DNA from 2 places in the Caballeronia sp. GAWG1-1 genome. Region 2 is predicted to be linked to the other one. Evidence: riboswitches for the same ligand, from Rfam matches in the RefSeq annotation. Region 2 holds a riboswitch; the other holds the start of a gene.
The links. Region 2 has a riboswitch for manganese ahead of mntP (manganese efflux pump MntP). Riboswitches for the same ligand answer to the same signal wherever they lie in the genome.

Region 1: it holds a riboswitch for manganese, as region 2 does, so the genes downstream of both, NCT03_RS00740 (sodium:calcium antiporter) here and mntP (manganese efflux pump MntP) in region 2, are expected to answer to the same signal.

Annotation. Positions count from the first base shown of each region.
Region 1 is NZ_JALQDB010000002.1:77,590-84,885, forward strand. It holds gene aceK (bifunctional isocitrate dehydrogenase kinase/phosphatase) at 1-111, opposite strand, end outside; gene NCT03_RS00725 (MerR family transcriptional regulator) at 136-558, opposite strand; gene NCT03_RS00730 (MBL fold metallo-hydrolase) at 682-1,755, shown strand; gene NCT03_RS00735 (ABC transporter substrate-binding protein) at 1,762-3,357, opposite strand; yybP-ykoY riboswitch at 3,557-3,721, shown strand; gene NCT03_RS00740 (sodium:calcium antiporter) at 3,843-4,853, shown strand; gene NCT03_RS00745 (flagellar protein FliT) at 4,980-5,279, opposite strand; gene fliD (flagellar filament capping protein FliD) at 5,289-6,830, opposite strand; gene NCT03_RS00755 (flagellin) at 7,010-7,296, opposite strand, start outside.
Region 2 is NZ_JALQDB010000037.1:202,859-210,154, reverse strand. It holds gene NCT03_RS26100 (hybrid sensor histidine kinase/response regulator) at 1-1,754, shown strand, start outside; gene NCT03_RS26095 (CoA transferase) at 1,952-3,328, shown strand; gene mntP (manganese efflux pump MntP) at 3,377-3,946, opposite strand; yybP-ykoY riboswitch at 3,961-4,128, opposite strand; gene NCT03_RS26085 (ester cyclase) at 4,214-4,660, shown strand; gene NCT03_RS26080 (glycoside hydrolase family protein) at 5,326-6,225, shown strand; gene NCT03_RS26075 (PQQ-binding-like beta-propeller repeat protein) at 6,232-7,296, opposite strand, start outside.

The DNA.
Region 1 (7,296 bases), on a different contig from region 2:
CTCGACTGCCGCTTCGCGAAAGACGCGGTAATGGCGATCGAAGCCTTCGAGTATCGTCTGCGCGACATCGAAGCCTATTTGCGACGAGAGCAGCTTGGGGAAGTGATTCATGTCGGCTGGGCGTCTCGTTGGCCATCATGCGGCTTTGGCTCTGCGGGCGCGCTTTTCGACGCCAGCGGCAAGGAGCGCGCGGCCTTGCTTCTCGTATGTTTCGAGTTCGGCAAGCGTCGTGGTGAGATCGACGAGTTGCCGCTCAAGCACTTCGCGATGCGCCGCGATGGTATCGACAAAAGCCTGCAACTGCCGCGTGCCGCCCGTGGGCGAGTCGTACAAGTCCAGCAGCGTGCGAATCTCCGACAACGTAAAGCCGAGCCGCTTGCCGCGTAGCGTGAGTTTCAGGCGCGTGCGATCGCGTGACGAATACACGCGCCGCAGGCCGTTCGCGCCTTCGCGCTCGGGCGCGAGCAGACCGTGGTCTTCGTAGAAGCGAATGGCGCGCGACGTGATGTCGAACTCGCGCGCCAGTTCGGTGATGGTGTAGTGAATGGCTTGAGTCATTGCCGGCGCCGGAGCACGTGATCACACATGCGACGTTAGAATGAGGTTTACGTTATCGTCAACCTGGCGAAATTGCAACGTGGCTTGAACCCGCATTCATGCTCACTTCAGAGGCGCAAAAGAATGAACGCACTCGAACATCAACTCGATTATGTTTTTGCCGACGAATTGCCCGAAGCGGGGCGCGTGAAGGAAGTCGCGCCTGGCCTTTACTGGCTGCGCATGCCTTTGCCGTTCGCGCTCGATCACATCAATCTGTGGCTATTGCGCGATGAGATCGATGGCGTGCAGGGTTGGACCATCATCGATTGCGGCATCTCGAACGAAAATATTCGCGCGAACTGGGAAAGCGTGTTCGACAGCGCGCTCGACGGCTTGCCTGTGCTGCGCGTGATCGTCACGCATTGCCATCCGGATCATCTCGGTCTTGCCGACTGGATCTGCAAGGGTGGCGACAAGGCACGCTGGAACGTGCGTCTCTGGATTGCGCTCGGCGAGTATGCAATGGGCCGCGTGATGGCCGCGGGCGATGGCTCGAACGCGGGCGGCGAGCGCGCGGCGAAGCACTTCGGGGCGCATGGTCTAACGGACGAGGCATCGCTCGATGCATTGAGAAAGCGCGACAGCTATTACCCGACGCTCGTGCCTTCCATCCCCGCCGAGTTCCGCCGTATCCGCGATGGCGACCGCATCGCGATTGGCGGACGCGAATGGCAAATCATTTCGGGCTACGGTCATTCGCCCGAACATAGTGCGCTGTATTGCGCGGCGGACAAGTTGCTCATTTCCGGCGATATGGTTTTGCCACGCATCTCGACGAACGTGTCCGTGTTCGCTATCGAGCCGGAAGGCAATCCGCTTGCGCTATATCTCGAATCGTTGGGACGCTACGAACACTTGCCCGCCGATGTCCTCGCCTTGCCTTCGCATGGCAAGCCGTTTCGCGGCGTGCTCACGCGTATCGGTCAGTTGCGGGACCATCATCGCGCGCGGCTTGCGGAAGTGGTCGAGGCGTGCACGCAGCGTCCGTGCAGCGCGGGAGATATCGTGCCGATCATGTTCAAGCGCAAGCTCGATATCCATCAGATGACCTTCGCACTTGGCGAAGCGCTCGCGCATCTGAACTTGTTGTGGCTGGATGGCACGCTTACGCGCGAGACGGGCGAGGACGGGGTGATCCGGTACTCGCCCGCGTAAAACCCCTCACTGCACCGACACAGCCCCGAAGTTCTGCCGCCCGAACGGACTCACGTTAAAGCCGCTGACGTTGGCACGCGTGATTGCCGCCGCAGTCGGATAAACGAGCGGAATCCACAGTGCCTGATCGTGGATGATCTTCTGCGCGTCCACATAAGCCTTCGTGCGTTTCGCGACGTCGGAGGTGACCTTGCCATCCGCGATGAGCTTATCGAGTTGCGGGTCGCAGAAGCGCGCGAAGTTGATGCCCGACTTCACCGCATTGCAACTGAAAAGCGGCGAGAGGTAGTTGTCCGGATCGCCGTTATCGCCGGCCCAGCCCATGAAGAGCATGTCGTGCTGGCCCTGCTTGGCTTCCTTGATGAGTTCGCCCCACTCGATGATCTTCACCTGCGCCTTCACGCCGATCTTCGCGAGATCCGCCTGCAGCAGTTCGGCGCCAGCTTTCGGATTCGGATTCAGCACACTGCCGTTCGGGCGCACCCAGATGGTCGTTTCGAAGCCATTGGGCAAGCCTGCATCCGCGAGCAGCTTCTTCGCGGCATCGGGCGAATACTTGTACGCCGCGATGTTCTTGTCATAGCTCCACGTGTTCGGCGGATACGGGTTCACAGCGGGCGTTCCCGTGTTTTCGAACACCGTCTTCGTATAGGTGGTGCGGTCGAACGCCATGTTCAACGCCTGGCGCACCTTCGGGTTATCGAGCGGCTTCTTCTGCGTGTTCAGCGCGACGAACGCGGTCATGAATGCGGGCGTCTCGCTAACCTTCAGCGACTTGTCCTTCTTCGCGTCGAGCACGTCCTGCGGCTTCGGCGACAACGCGATCTGACATTCGCCCGCCTTGATCTTCTGCGCGCGCACGGCGGCGTCCGGCGTGATGGCATAAATCAGGCGATCGACTTTAGGCTTCGGCCCCCAGTAGCTCTGATTCACGTCATAACGGATCACCGCGTCTTTCGTATAACTCTTGAGCACGAACGGACCGGTGCCGACAGGCTTGCTGTTCAGATCGACTTGCTGGTTCGCTTTCAGCAGCTTGTCCGCATATTCCGCCGAATAGATCGATGCGAAGCCCATCGTGAGGATCGGCACGAAGGTCGCGTTCTGCTCGTTGAGTTCGAACTTCACCGTTTTGTCATCGACCTTGGTCACGGCCTTGATGAGCTTCACGAGACCCATCGATTGCGCATGCGGAAAGCCGCTCGCGCCCGCGATCTTGTGCCAGGGGTTGCTGTCCGACAACATGCGCTCGAAGGTGAAGACGACATCGTCGGCATTGAGCGGACGCGTCGGCTTGAAGTAGTCGGTGGTCTGGAACTGCACGTTCGGACGCAGATGGAACGTGTAGGTAAGACCGTCGCTGCTGAGGTCCCACTTCTCGGCGAGCGCGGGCGCGACTTTCTTCGCGGCCTCGTCGTATGACACGAGCGTGTTGAAGATGACATCCGCCGACGCGTTGGTCGTGACGAGCGAATTGAACTGCACGACATCGAAGCCGTCCGGGCTCGATTCTGTACAGATGGTGAGCGGCTTGGCCATTGCGATAAGCGGCGCGGCGGCGAACGTCGCGGCGATGGCGGCAGCGAAAAGTGTGTTGCGCATGAGATCTCCCGTGACCCGGCTGGTCACATTACGATTGTTCTTGTGGCTGGTTTTACCCTGTGCGCGTGTGGCAAGCAAGTAGCGCATCCGCGCGGCTAGGTTAGCGAAGCGCTCGCCGCTCGACAACGAATCGTTGCGCATACGCTTATGCCTCGAACGCGCCGTGCGGGTTGCCGAACCGGGCGGCTCAGGCTACACTGCCCCGGTCTTTGGGGAGTAGCCTTCCTTCCATCAGCGAAGGAGAACGCGTCAACATCCTCGGCCTTGCTGCCGTGGCGCGTTCGACCGGTCGGTGCTGTCGCATTCCGGCGGTTTGGCGAGACCATCGATGCGCTTTGTCGTTCTTGGTCGGACGGCGCATGGCGCATCGTGGTTCGCTGAACGTCCGACCGTGGAATCATCGTGTCCCCACAACTACAAAAATCCCTGTCTCGCTGCGCGCTCATTCGCGCCCGCGCGTTGCATCGTTTCCCGCGAGGTGCCGCATGACGATGCTTTTCGTCGAACTCGCGTTGATGCTCGCCGTCATTCTTATCGCATCGGAACTCTTCACCAATGCGCTCGAACATCTCGGCGAACGGCTCGGCATATCGGAGGGCGTGACTGGATCGCTGTTCGCGGCGGTCGGCACGGCGCTGCCGGAAACGACCGTGCCGATCATCGCGCTGCTGGGCGGCACGGCGAGCCGTTCGGTTAACGAAGAAATCGGTGTCGGCGCCATTCTTGGCGCGCCACTCATGCTCGCGACGCTTTCCACTTTCCTGATGACGCTCGCGGTCATCAAATCGCGTGGCTTGCGCGGCCGGATCATGCCCGAGCGCAGCGGCTTCACGCGCGACCTGAACTTCTTTCTCGTCGCGTTCCTGATTGCGGCCGGCGCCATGTTCGTGCCGCATCATGCGTGGCAGGTGCGGGCGATGTTCGCGGTCGGCCTCGTCGGCTTATACGTGATCTACGTGATCACCACGTTCAAGGCATCGGCGAGTCTTGTCGAAAGCGGACACGGCACGGAAGCGCCCGAGCGTCTCTTCATCACGCGCGTGGGTTTGCCGAACGGTATCGGGTCGATCATGCTGCAGTTCCTGATCGGCATCGTGCTGCTCGTCGGCGGGGCGAAGGGCTTCATCCACGGTGTGGAAGGCGTGTCGGCGGCGCTTGGCATATCGCCGCTCTTGCTCTCGCTCATCATCATTCCGATTGCGACCGAACTGCCGGAAAAGGTGAACAGCATTCTCTGGGCGCGACGCGGAAAAGATACGCTCGCGTTCGGCAACATCACAGGCGCGATGGTATTTCAGGGCACCTTGCTGCCGGGCATCGGCATCATGCTGACGCCGTGGGAGCCGCGCGTGGAAGTGCTGACCGGCGTGCTGATCACGCTCGCGGCGGCGGCATGGCTGCGCTTCAACGCGCGCGGCAATGGCGTGGTGTTGTGGGCGTTGCTTGGCAATGGCATCTTGTACGCGGCTTATCTCACCTTAACCCTCAGCCGCTGAAGCCTTCGAGCGACGCAAATAAAAAATGCCCGCGCGAGGCGGGCATCAAGAGCGAAGCGCCGCGTCATGTCTGACGCGTTCTTCTCGTTGTTCTTATTAAGGTTATCGGCGCGTGCCGGAAAAACTTTAGAAGCGCGCGGCTTGTTGATATCGTCCGGCGGCTTTCGCCTGATCCATCGACTTGCGGTACGCGGTCGAAAGCATGGCTTGCGCGGCGTTCGCACGGCCCATCGTTGCTTCGATGCTCGCCTGAATCCGGCGAATGGTCGCGAGCGATTCAGCCGGCTGATTCGCTTCCACGGCCATCAGGAGCGGCGTGCGCGCCTCTGTGAGTTCGGCCGCGCGCGCCCAGTTTTCTTCGTTGACCGCTGCTTCGATCGCCTCGGTCAGTGCCCAGGCGTGTTGAATCATTTCTTGCTGGTTCATGTTCGTTCCTTACGACTTGTTGCTTGCCAGCGCGCCCGCGCTGTTGGTGCCGCCGAAGAGCGCGGTCAGGTAGCTGCCCTGCGTCGCCATCTGCGACATCAGCGTGTTGAGCGCGGTGAACTGATCGTTGTAGGTCGTGGTCAGTTGCGCCGTGTAGGAAGCGAGCGCGGTTTGCTGGTCCGTGATGCTCGAAAGATCGGCGGTGAGCGCGGTCGTGCGCGTATCGACAATACCGCCTGTCGCGAGAAATCCGGTCAGGCTGTTGTTCAGTTGCGCGGCTACGCCCGTGCTCGAATTGAAGAGCGATGCCACCGCGCCCGAGTTGCTCGACAATGCTGCGGTCAACGCGTCTTCGTCGGTCTTGAGCGTGCCGTCCGGTTGCAGCGTAATGCCGATCGATGCGAGGTTCACCTGGCTCGTGCCGGAACCCACGCCCTTGGCAATCGTGCTGGAAAGGGCGTTGCGAATGGTGTTCATCATCGAGTCGCCGAGCAGCGCGCCGCCTTGCGAACCGGCTGCCTGGGTCGAGTCGAACGAAGTCAGCGACGCGGCCGTCGTGATGAAGTTGTTGTACGCGGTGACGAAACCATCGATGGCCGTCTTCTGCGTGGCCGTGTCCTGCGCGATGGTCAAGGTCTGCGTCGTGCCGACCGCGTCCGACGTGAGATTCAGCGTCACGCCGGACAGCGCCGTCGTGACCGCATTGGTCGAGCTGCTGGCAGGCGTGCCCGCGATGGTGAAGTTGGCGTCCATGCCGGCCGTCGTCTGCGTCCAGTTCGACGAGCTGATGGCCGTCTGCGCCGGAACCGCATTGCCGTTCGAGTCTGTCGTGGCAGCGCTCAACGTCGATGCCACGTTGAGTTTGGACAAACCATTGTCGTCGGGCGTCGTGCCGTCGGACTGCATGTTCGGCGTGACCGCCACGGTAATGCCGTTGGCCTGGCCCGTCGACGCCGAGCGCAGCACGAGGTGCGCGCCATCGGTGCCGTTGACGACCGCCGCCGTGATGCCGGGGTTACCGCTTGCCTTGTTGATCGCGGACGCAATGCCCGCGAGCGTGTTGTTCGAAGAGTCGATGCTGATCGACATGTCCTTGCCGCCCACCGACAGCTTCATCGTGCCCGTGCCGAGTTGCGCGGTGCTGGTGAACGCGGTGGAGGTAAGCGATTGCGAGGTGGCGATATTGCTGACCGCGACGGAATAAGTGCCCGCGACCGCGCCGGTGCTGGCCGTGCCGGTCAGACCCTTGCCGCTGCCGGTCGCCGTGAAGGCGCCGAGCGTCGTGCCGTCCGCGAGCGAACTCACCGAGCTTTGCAAAAGCGACAGCACGGACTTGAGCGTGCCGACCGCGGTGAGCTGGGTGTTGTCCTTGGTTTGCTTGGCTGTCAGCGCATCCGTCTGTCCGGCGACCTTCGCGTTGACGATGGCGGTGACGAGCGAGTTCACATCCATCGTGGAGTTGGTCGAGCCACTGATGATCGACTGCGCGGCTTGCTGGACGGCGCTGGTCGGATCGACCGTGGATGCCGAAGTGGTTGCTACCGTGGACATGTATGGCTCCGTTTCTGGCTTCTTGCCGTGAGCGGTTGAAGATGCGTTTTACTGCACCGTCAGCAGGCGACTCGTCATGAAGGCGCCTCTGGCGGAAATGCAAATCGGGAGGCAAGCCTCCCTGGGTACGTCGCCGGCGCGCCGTGATCGAGACGCGCCGGTTACTGCGTCGGCGATGCTTAGCCGAGGAGCTTCAGAACCTGCTGGGGCATCGAGTTCGCTTGCGCCAGAACCGAGATACCAGCTTGTTGCAGAACCTGAGCCTTCGAGAGGTTCGCGGTTTCTTGCGCGAAGTTCGCGTCGGTGATCTGCGACTGAGCGGACGACAGGTTGGTCGACTGCGCGGTCTGGGTAGCGGCAACCGAGCTGAAGCGGTTCTGCACGGCGCCCAACTGAGCTTGCAGCGAGTTCACTGCGTCCAGTGCGTTGTCGACTGCCTCGATTGCGGACGATGCGCCGTTCGCCT
Region 2 (7,296 bases):
TCTTCGGCTGGCGCGCGCAAGAGGCGCTCGACCGCGAACTCGCGCAGCTCATCGTGCCGGAGCGTTATCGCGATGCGCATCGCGCCGGTCTCACGCGCTATCTCGCCACCGGCGAGGCGCGCATGATGAACACGCGCGTGGAACTGCATGCGCTGCGCCGCGACGGCAGCGAATTCGCCGCCGAGCTGACCATCAGCGAAGTGTGGTTCGACGGGCAGCGGCAGTTCGCGTGCTTCATCCACGACATCACGGATCGCCGCCGCGCGACGGAAGCGGACGAACGCCTGCGGCTCCTCATCCATTCGGTGAGCGACTACGCCATCTGCATGCTCGACCACGACGGCATCATCCGTTCGTGGAACGACGGCGCGCGCGCGCTCTACGGCTTCACCGCGCAAGAAGCGATCGGCCGGCATTTCGCGCTCTTCTATCTGTCGGACGAACAGGGCCGCGACCGTCCTGGCGACGACTTGCGTCTCGCGGCGGAACGCGGCCGCACGGAACACGAGGACTGGCGCACGCGCAAGGACGGCTCGGAGTTCTGGGCGCACGTCATTCTGAGCGCGCTGCCCGCCGCCGATGGCCGCGAAAAAGGCTTCGTCGCCATCACGCGCGACATGACCGCGCGCAGGCGTTTGGAAGAACTCGAGGCGTCGAGCCGCCGCATGAACGAGTTTCTCGCGTTGCTCGGCCATGAACTGCGCAATCCGCTCGCGCCCATTCGCAACGCGGTGAGCATTCTCAAACTGAAGGCTTCCGACGATGCCGATGTCATTCGCAGCCGCCATATCGTCGACCGGCAGCTCGCGCATCTGACCAAGCTGGTGGACGATCTGCTCGAAGCGGGCCGCGTGAGTTCCGGCAAGATCCGGCTCGCGACCGAGACCGTGGATATCGCCGATGTCGTGCACCTGAGTGTCGAAGCGAGTCAACCGCTTTTCGAGGCGCGCGGGCAGCGGCTCGACGTGGACGACAGCGGCCAGCGCCTCTTCGTCAATGGCGACCCGACGCGGCTCGTGCAAGCGCTCAATAACCTGCTCAACAACGCGGCGAAATTCAGTCCGCCCGAGTCGACCATCCGGCTGGAAATCGGTCCACGCGGCGGCGCGGCGCTTCTGCGCGTGACGGATCAGGGTCGCGGCATTTCCGCCGATGCGCTCGCCTCCGTGTTCGATCTTTTCGTGCAGGAGCATGCGCCGGGCGCGCATCCGGATGAAGGCGGGCTTGGCATCGGCCTCACGCTGGTTCGAGCGATCGCCGAATTGCATGGCGGCCACGTCGAGGCGAAGAGCGGCGGCACTGGCAAGGGCAGCGCGTTCAGTTTGTGGCTGCCGCTCGCGCAACCGCCCACGCAGGGCATCATGCCGCCTTCCGCGCCGAATGCAGTGGCGAGCCGTCAGCTCGACGTGCTCGTCGTCGACGACAATCGCGACTCGGCCGACAGCATGACCTTGCTCGTCGATATGCTCGGTCACGCGGCGCGCGCGGCGTATGACGGCCCGGAAGCGCTGGCATCGTTCGGGACGACGCGTCCGCAAGTCGTGCTGCTCGATCTATCGATGCCGGGCATGACGGGCTTCGACGTCATTCGTCAGATGCGCGATGAAGGCAAGCGTGTGATCGTCGCCGCAATGACGGGTCTTGGTTCCGACGAAGACATGGCGCGCACGCGGGCGGCCGGGTTCGACGCACATTTGGTCAAGCCGGTGGATTTGCCTGAGCTGGAGCGCGTGTTGGCGATGGCGGGGAAGTGACGGTGTGCGGGCGGTTGGCGGTGGGCATCCTGCGGGCCTATGCCAAGCGTTGAGCCGTCGGCGTCAAGTCGCGACCGCCTGCGCCGCCTCGCGGACCACTTTTTCCGCTGATCCACGCGCTGCAGACAAGCGCAACGTGCGCGCTCAATCAATCGGCGCGACAATGCGTCATCGCTGACCCGCGCGCACTCATCGCCATGACTTCTTTCGCAACGCTTACGAATCTCTGGCAACTCGCCGGCCTCCCCGACGATGCCCTCCACCTCGTCGATCTACCCGGACACGACCCGGTGTTCCCGTCATCGTTCGCCGTGGGCGAAGCGGCGCAATCGACCATCGCGGCGGCAGCGCTCGCGGCCTCCGAGCTGGCTCATGCGCGCGGCGTCGACCGCCAGCGCGTGAGCGTCGACATGACGCACGCGGCCGTCGAATGCACCGACTGGTTCACGGTCGATGGCGCCGAACCCGAGACCTGGGGCGAGTTCTCGGGCCTCTACCGCACGGCCGATGGCTACGTGCGCATACACGCAAACTTCGAGCATCATCAGGATGGCGCGTTGCGCGTGCTGGGTCTCGACCCGCACAGCGCCACGCGCGCCGATGCCGAACGCGCGCTGCTCGAATGGCGCGCGAACGATTACGAAACCGCGTGCGCCGAACGCGGCCTCGTCGTGACGATGCTGCGCAGCTTCGAAGAATGGGATGCGACGCCGCAAGCCAAAGCCATCGCCGCGCAGCCGTTGCTGAAGATCACGCGTATCGGCGACGCCGCGCCTCTCGCGCTGCCCGCGCTCGACAATGACGCGCGCCCGCTGACCGATATCCGCGTGCTGGACGTCACGCGCATCCTTGCCGGTCCCACGGGCGGTCGAGCGCTCGCCTCGTTCGGCGCGGACGTGATGCTCGTGAATTCGCCGCATCTGCCGAACATTCCCGCTATCGCCGAGACGAGTCGCGGCAAGCGCTCCGCGCATCTCGACCTGCACACGGAGGACGGTCGCGCGACGCTGTGGCGGCTGATCGATGAGGCGCATGTCTTCTCGCAAGGCTATCGGCCGGGCGGGATCGCCGAGCTTGGCTTCGGGCCCGAGGCGCTGGTGGCGCGGCGGCCGGGCATCGTGTACGTGTCCTTGTCGGCTTATGGCACGGAAGGTCCGTGGGCGGATCGGCGTGGCTTCGATTCGCTCGTGCAGACCGCGATAGGCTTCAACGCCGCCGAAGGCGAAGCGCAGGGCGATGGCAAACCGCGAGCGCTGCCCATGCAGATGCTCGACATGGCGAGCGGCTTTCTGATGGCATTCGGCGCGGCCGCCGCGCTATGGAAGCAACAAACGGAAGGCGGTAGCTGGCACGTGGAGGTTTCGCTCGCACAGACGGGACACTGGCTGCGCGGGCTTGGACGTATCGACGGAGGGTTGAAGACGGCGCGGCCGGACATCGCCGCATACACCGAGGAACGCGAATCGGGTTTCGGCATGCTGCGCGCGGTCACGCCGAGCGCGCGCTTCGAGCGCACGCCGGCGGGTTACGCGAGGCCATCGGTGCCGCCGGGAACGGATGAGGCGAAGTGGTGAGTTCGTGGCATGGGCGGCGATTTCAAACGCGACATGCAGAACTTCGCATCAACTCAAGTAATTGAGATGCTCCGCAAGGATCACGCTGCCCACGCCGATGAGAATCAGCCCGCCCAAGATCTCCGCGCGCTTGCCGATAGTCGCGCCGACCAGCCGTCCGACCATCACGCCGATGGTCACCATGAGCATGGTTGCGAAGCCGATGGTCGCGGCGGTCGAGAAGATATCGACGTCGATGAACGCGAGGCCCGCGCCGACCGCCATCGCGTCGATGCTGGTGGCAAAGCCCGTGACGGCGAGCACCCAGAAGGAATGTGAGTTGGGCTTCTCTTCTTCGTGAGCCGATTTGCTTAAGCCTTCGCGGATCATGCGCGCGCCGAGCACGAAAAGCAGGCCGAAAGCGATCCAGTGGTCCCACGCGGTGACGTATTGCGCGGCGGCGCGGCCGAGCGCCCACCCGACGAGCGGTGTGAGCGCCTCGATTACGCCGAAGATGACTCCCGCCTTGAGCGCCTCGCCGATGCGCGGTTTATGCAGGCTCGCGCCTTTGCCCACGGCGGCGGCGAAGGCGTCGGTGGACATGGCGAAAGCAAGGAATACGGTGGAAGCGAGGTTCATCGAGTAGCGCTCTGGTCTGGTCGGGCAAGCACAAGGACAGAAGGCGCGCCCGACCGGAAGCGCATTCTGTCGATGGTCTTGCCAACCTGTGACGGCTGCCCATGCCACGGTCGAAAGACCGAGCGTGTTGACATGGACGCTTTCCCGGGCGGGAAAGCCGGCTACTCCCCAACGAAGAAACGCGAGCTTAACACGACAGATCACCCGATCCGGACCATTGGGTTAAAGTGGGTTGCAACGCCGCATCCCTAACGCTCAGGAGGCACCATGGAGGCAGAACACATCACCCAGTCAGAAGCCCGCGCGGCCGTCGAGCGTCTTTACGCCGCCTTCGCGCAAAAGGACGTGAACTTGCTGCGCCAAGCCGTGACGTCGGACTGGGAATATCTGCCTGAGCCGGCAGGCTTCAAAGCCGGTCCCGACCAGATGATCCCCATCTTCGCGGAGATGGCGGCTGCGCTGCCTGACATGCGCATCGAGATTCTAGACATGCTCACGCAGGACAATCGCGTCGGCGTGCGCGCGGAGGTGAGCGGTACGCAGTCCGGTCCGTTGATGGGCATCGCGGCGACATCGAAGCCGGTTCGGTTTGCCATTCACTCGTTCCATGAGATACGCGATGACCGTGTGTCGAAGACGTGGCATCTGGAAGACTGGTTGAGCGTGTTTCGGCAAATTGGCGAAGTGCCGCGCGATATTGGATCGGATGCGTAATTCGAGAACGCGCGAAGTCGATTGAAACGACAAAGGTCAGAAGCATACGTCGTTTATCATTCTCTCCAACACGTCGTGGGCGGCGCGTCGCGAATTTTCTATTTTCAAATGCGCCGCGCATTGCCCGCTGACTATTCAGCTTTAATTTTTCCGACCAAATAAATCTCGCAACGCGTTTCCTTCTGAAGCCTGAATCGCTGTCGCCATTAAGATTACATCCTCCGCTCTTCGATTATCTCGCAAAGATAAGCGCGGCTCGTGAAAGTGACGCGATTAAGTCTTGATTATCCCGTCTGTCACCGTCTATATTTCTCGACGCACCGCGCCATTTCCATCGGCAAAAGGCGCGGCCCCGCTTGCGCTTCGCGTTATCAGCATCGCGCTATTCACCTGTCTTCGCGTCCGCGAATGAATTTAATTTTCCGCGACATAGGCGAGCACACGTCATCGGCTTGTTTTGGATTATGCAAATCGCTCATCGCTTAATTCGTTTTTGCAGAAACACAAAACCGGTTTTGCCTGCGATCTTTTCAGCAAGTCTGTTATTAACCGCTTGCGGTGGTTCGGACAGCGCTAACGTGCCATCGAGCGTCGATAATTCACGCTATCGTCATCACGCCGCGTCCGCCGCCATAAATCCCGTCGCCAGCGATTTATTCTACGGAATGAACGGTCACAACAGTTATGGCGATGTCTATTATCTCGCTGGCGCCGCCAGACAATTAGCGCAGCTTCAGGATCTCGGCATCAAACTGTATCGCAACGAGGTGTATAGCAAATCAACCGCCATGCGTCTCGCCAATGTAGCCAACGCGCTGGCCGCCGGTGGGGTGACGGTGTACCCGGTGATCTTGATGGGCATCGATTTTGCCGATGAAGACTCCGCGTATCAATCGGCCTATGCGCTCGCGCGCGACGTCGTGAGTGTGCAGCGTTACGCCTACTACGAAGTGACCAACGAACTCGGCTCGGCAACGGTCGCCGGATGGGTGGACGGCGTGCGGCCCACGGACTTCGACAACCAAAAGTTCCAGATTGCGCGTGGCGTCATCCGAGGCATGATCGCCGGCATCAAGTCGATGGACCCGTCGGGCAAGATCGTCATGGGCGGCAATGCGTGGATGCAATACGGCTTCGTGACGATGCTCGCGAACGGCACACAGCCGGACGGTTCGGGCGGGCATCCCATCGTGACGTGGGACATCACGGCATGGCACTGGTATTCCGACCAGGGCAACATCGAGCACGCGTGCGGCGGCACGGGCTGCTACAACGTCATCGGCGCGCTTGCCCGGTTCGGCAAGCCGGTATGGATCAATGAAATGGGCGTGCGGCCCGACTTCGGCACCGATCAGCAAGCGGCCGCCTTCCTTGCCAACGACATGCTCGGCGGCCTGAGAGCGATCGCGGTGCGCTACGACATCGAATCCTTGCAGATCTACCAGCTCTACGACGATCCGCCTGGCGGCGAAGGACCTTACGGCGTGATCCTCGACGACGGCCAGACGCCCAAGCCCGCCTACGCCGCCGTGAAGCAATTCATCGCCACCAATCCGCGTCCATGACAGGCATCACCGCAGACCGAACACGCCCACGCCGTTGCGCGTCCCCACATAGACCTTGCCGTTCGCGATCATCGGCGTAATGAACTTGTTGCCCTGCCCGAACTGATCGCGCGCGCCCGCCGCCTGATTGCTGTTGTAAAGCTCGCGCGCGAGATTGCTGGCGTCGTAGGCGTGCAGCACGGCGATGGTGCCATTCTCCACCGCCCACACGATGCCGTTCGCCGCGCCGTTCGCAGACACGCTCGGTGTGGCGCCCGGCGAGCCGAAACTGTTCGCGGTCTGGCTCGTCGGCGTCGTGGACAAGGCGGCGTTCGCGATGCCGAACGCCTTGATGCTGTCGCCAATCGAGCCGAAATAAACGGTGTTGTTGAAGTACGCGGGCATGGCGAACATCGGGCCGCGAATCTGCCCGACGATCTCCTGATAGATGTGATCCGCATTCGAATCGAACTTACCCATCGCGTCGCGATTGACCACGTAGATCGTCGATGTCTTGCCCGCGCCGAGCGCGAGATGATGCGTCGTGCCGCCCGTATCGACGAGATCGGGCAATACGAGCGCGCCGCCCGAACCCAGATCTTCATCGGCTGCCGATTCGTTCACCGTGTTCGACGGCTGGAAATAATCAGTGACGGCGAGGGCGGGCGAAGTCCCGAGTTTCAGAAAGCCGTTGCCGAAATTGCCATGAATCGGCATGCCGTTGCCGTCGAGCGTGGCGTCGAAAGTGCCGTTGGCATCGAGGAAATAGATCGACGTGCCGTCCGACGCGAGGCCCGCGCCGCTCATCCAGATCGCGCCCATCTGGCCGTTCGGCGTGAGATTGAGCACGTTTGCCTGCTGCAGCGTGCTGGCGTTATAGCCGATCACCCAACCGGTGTACGGCATGATGTCGCAATGCGATGTCCACGCGGTATAGACCACGCCGTTTTGCAGCAACAGCGAAGCGCGCTCGGCGTACTGGCCGGGATCGAAGCTCACGCGGCCATTCGCGCTGCCCGCGCCCGTGCCGGGATACGACGCGGCAATTTCGGTCGGACCGTTGAAAAGTTCCGCGCCTGTCGTGATGTCGAG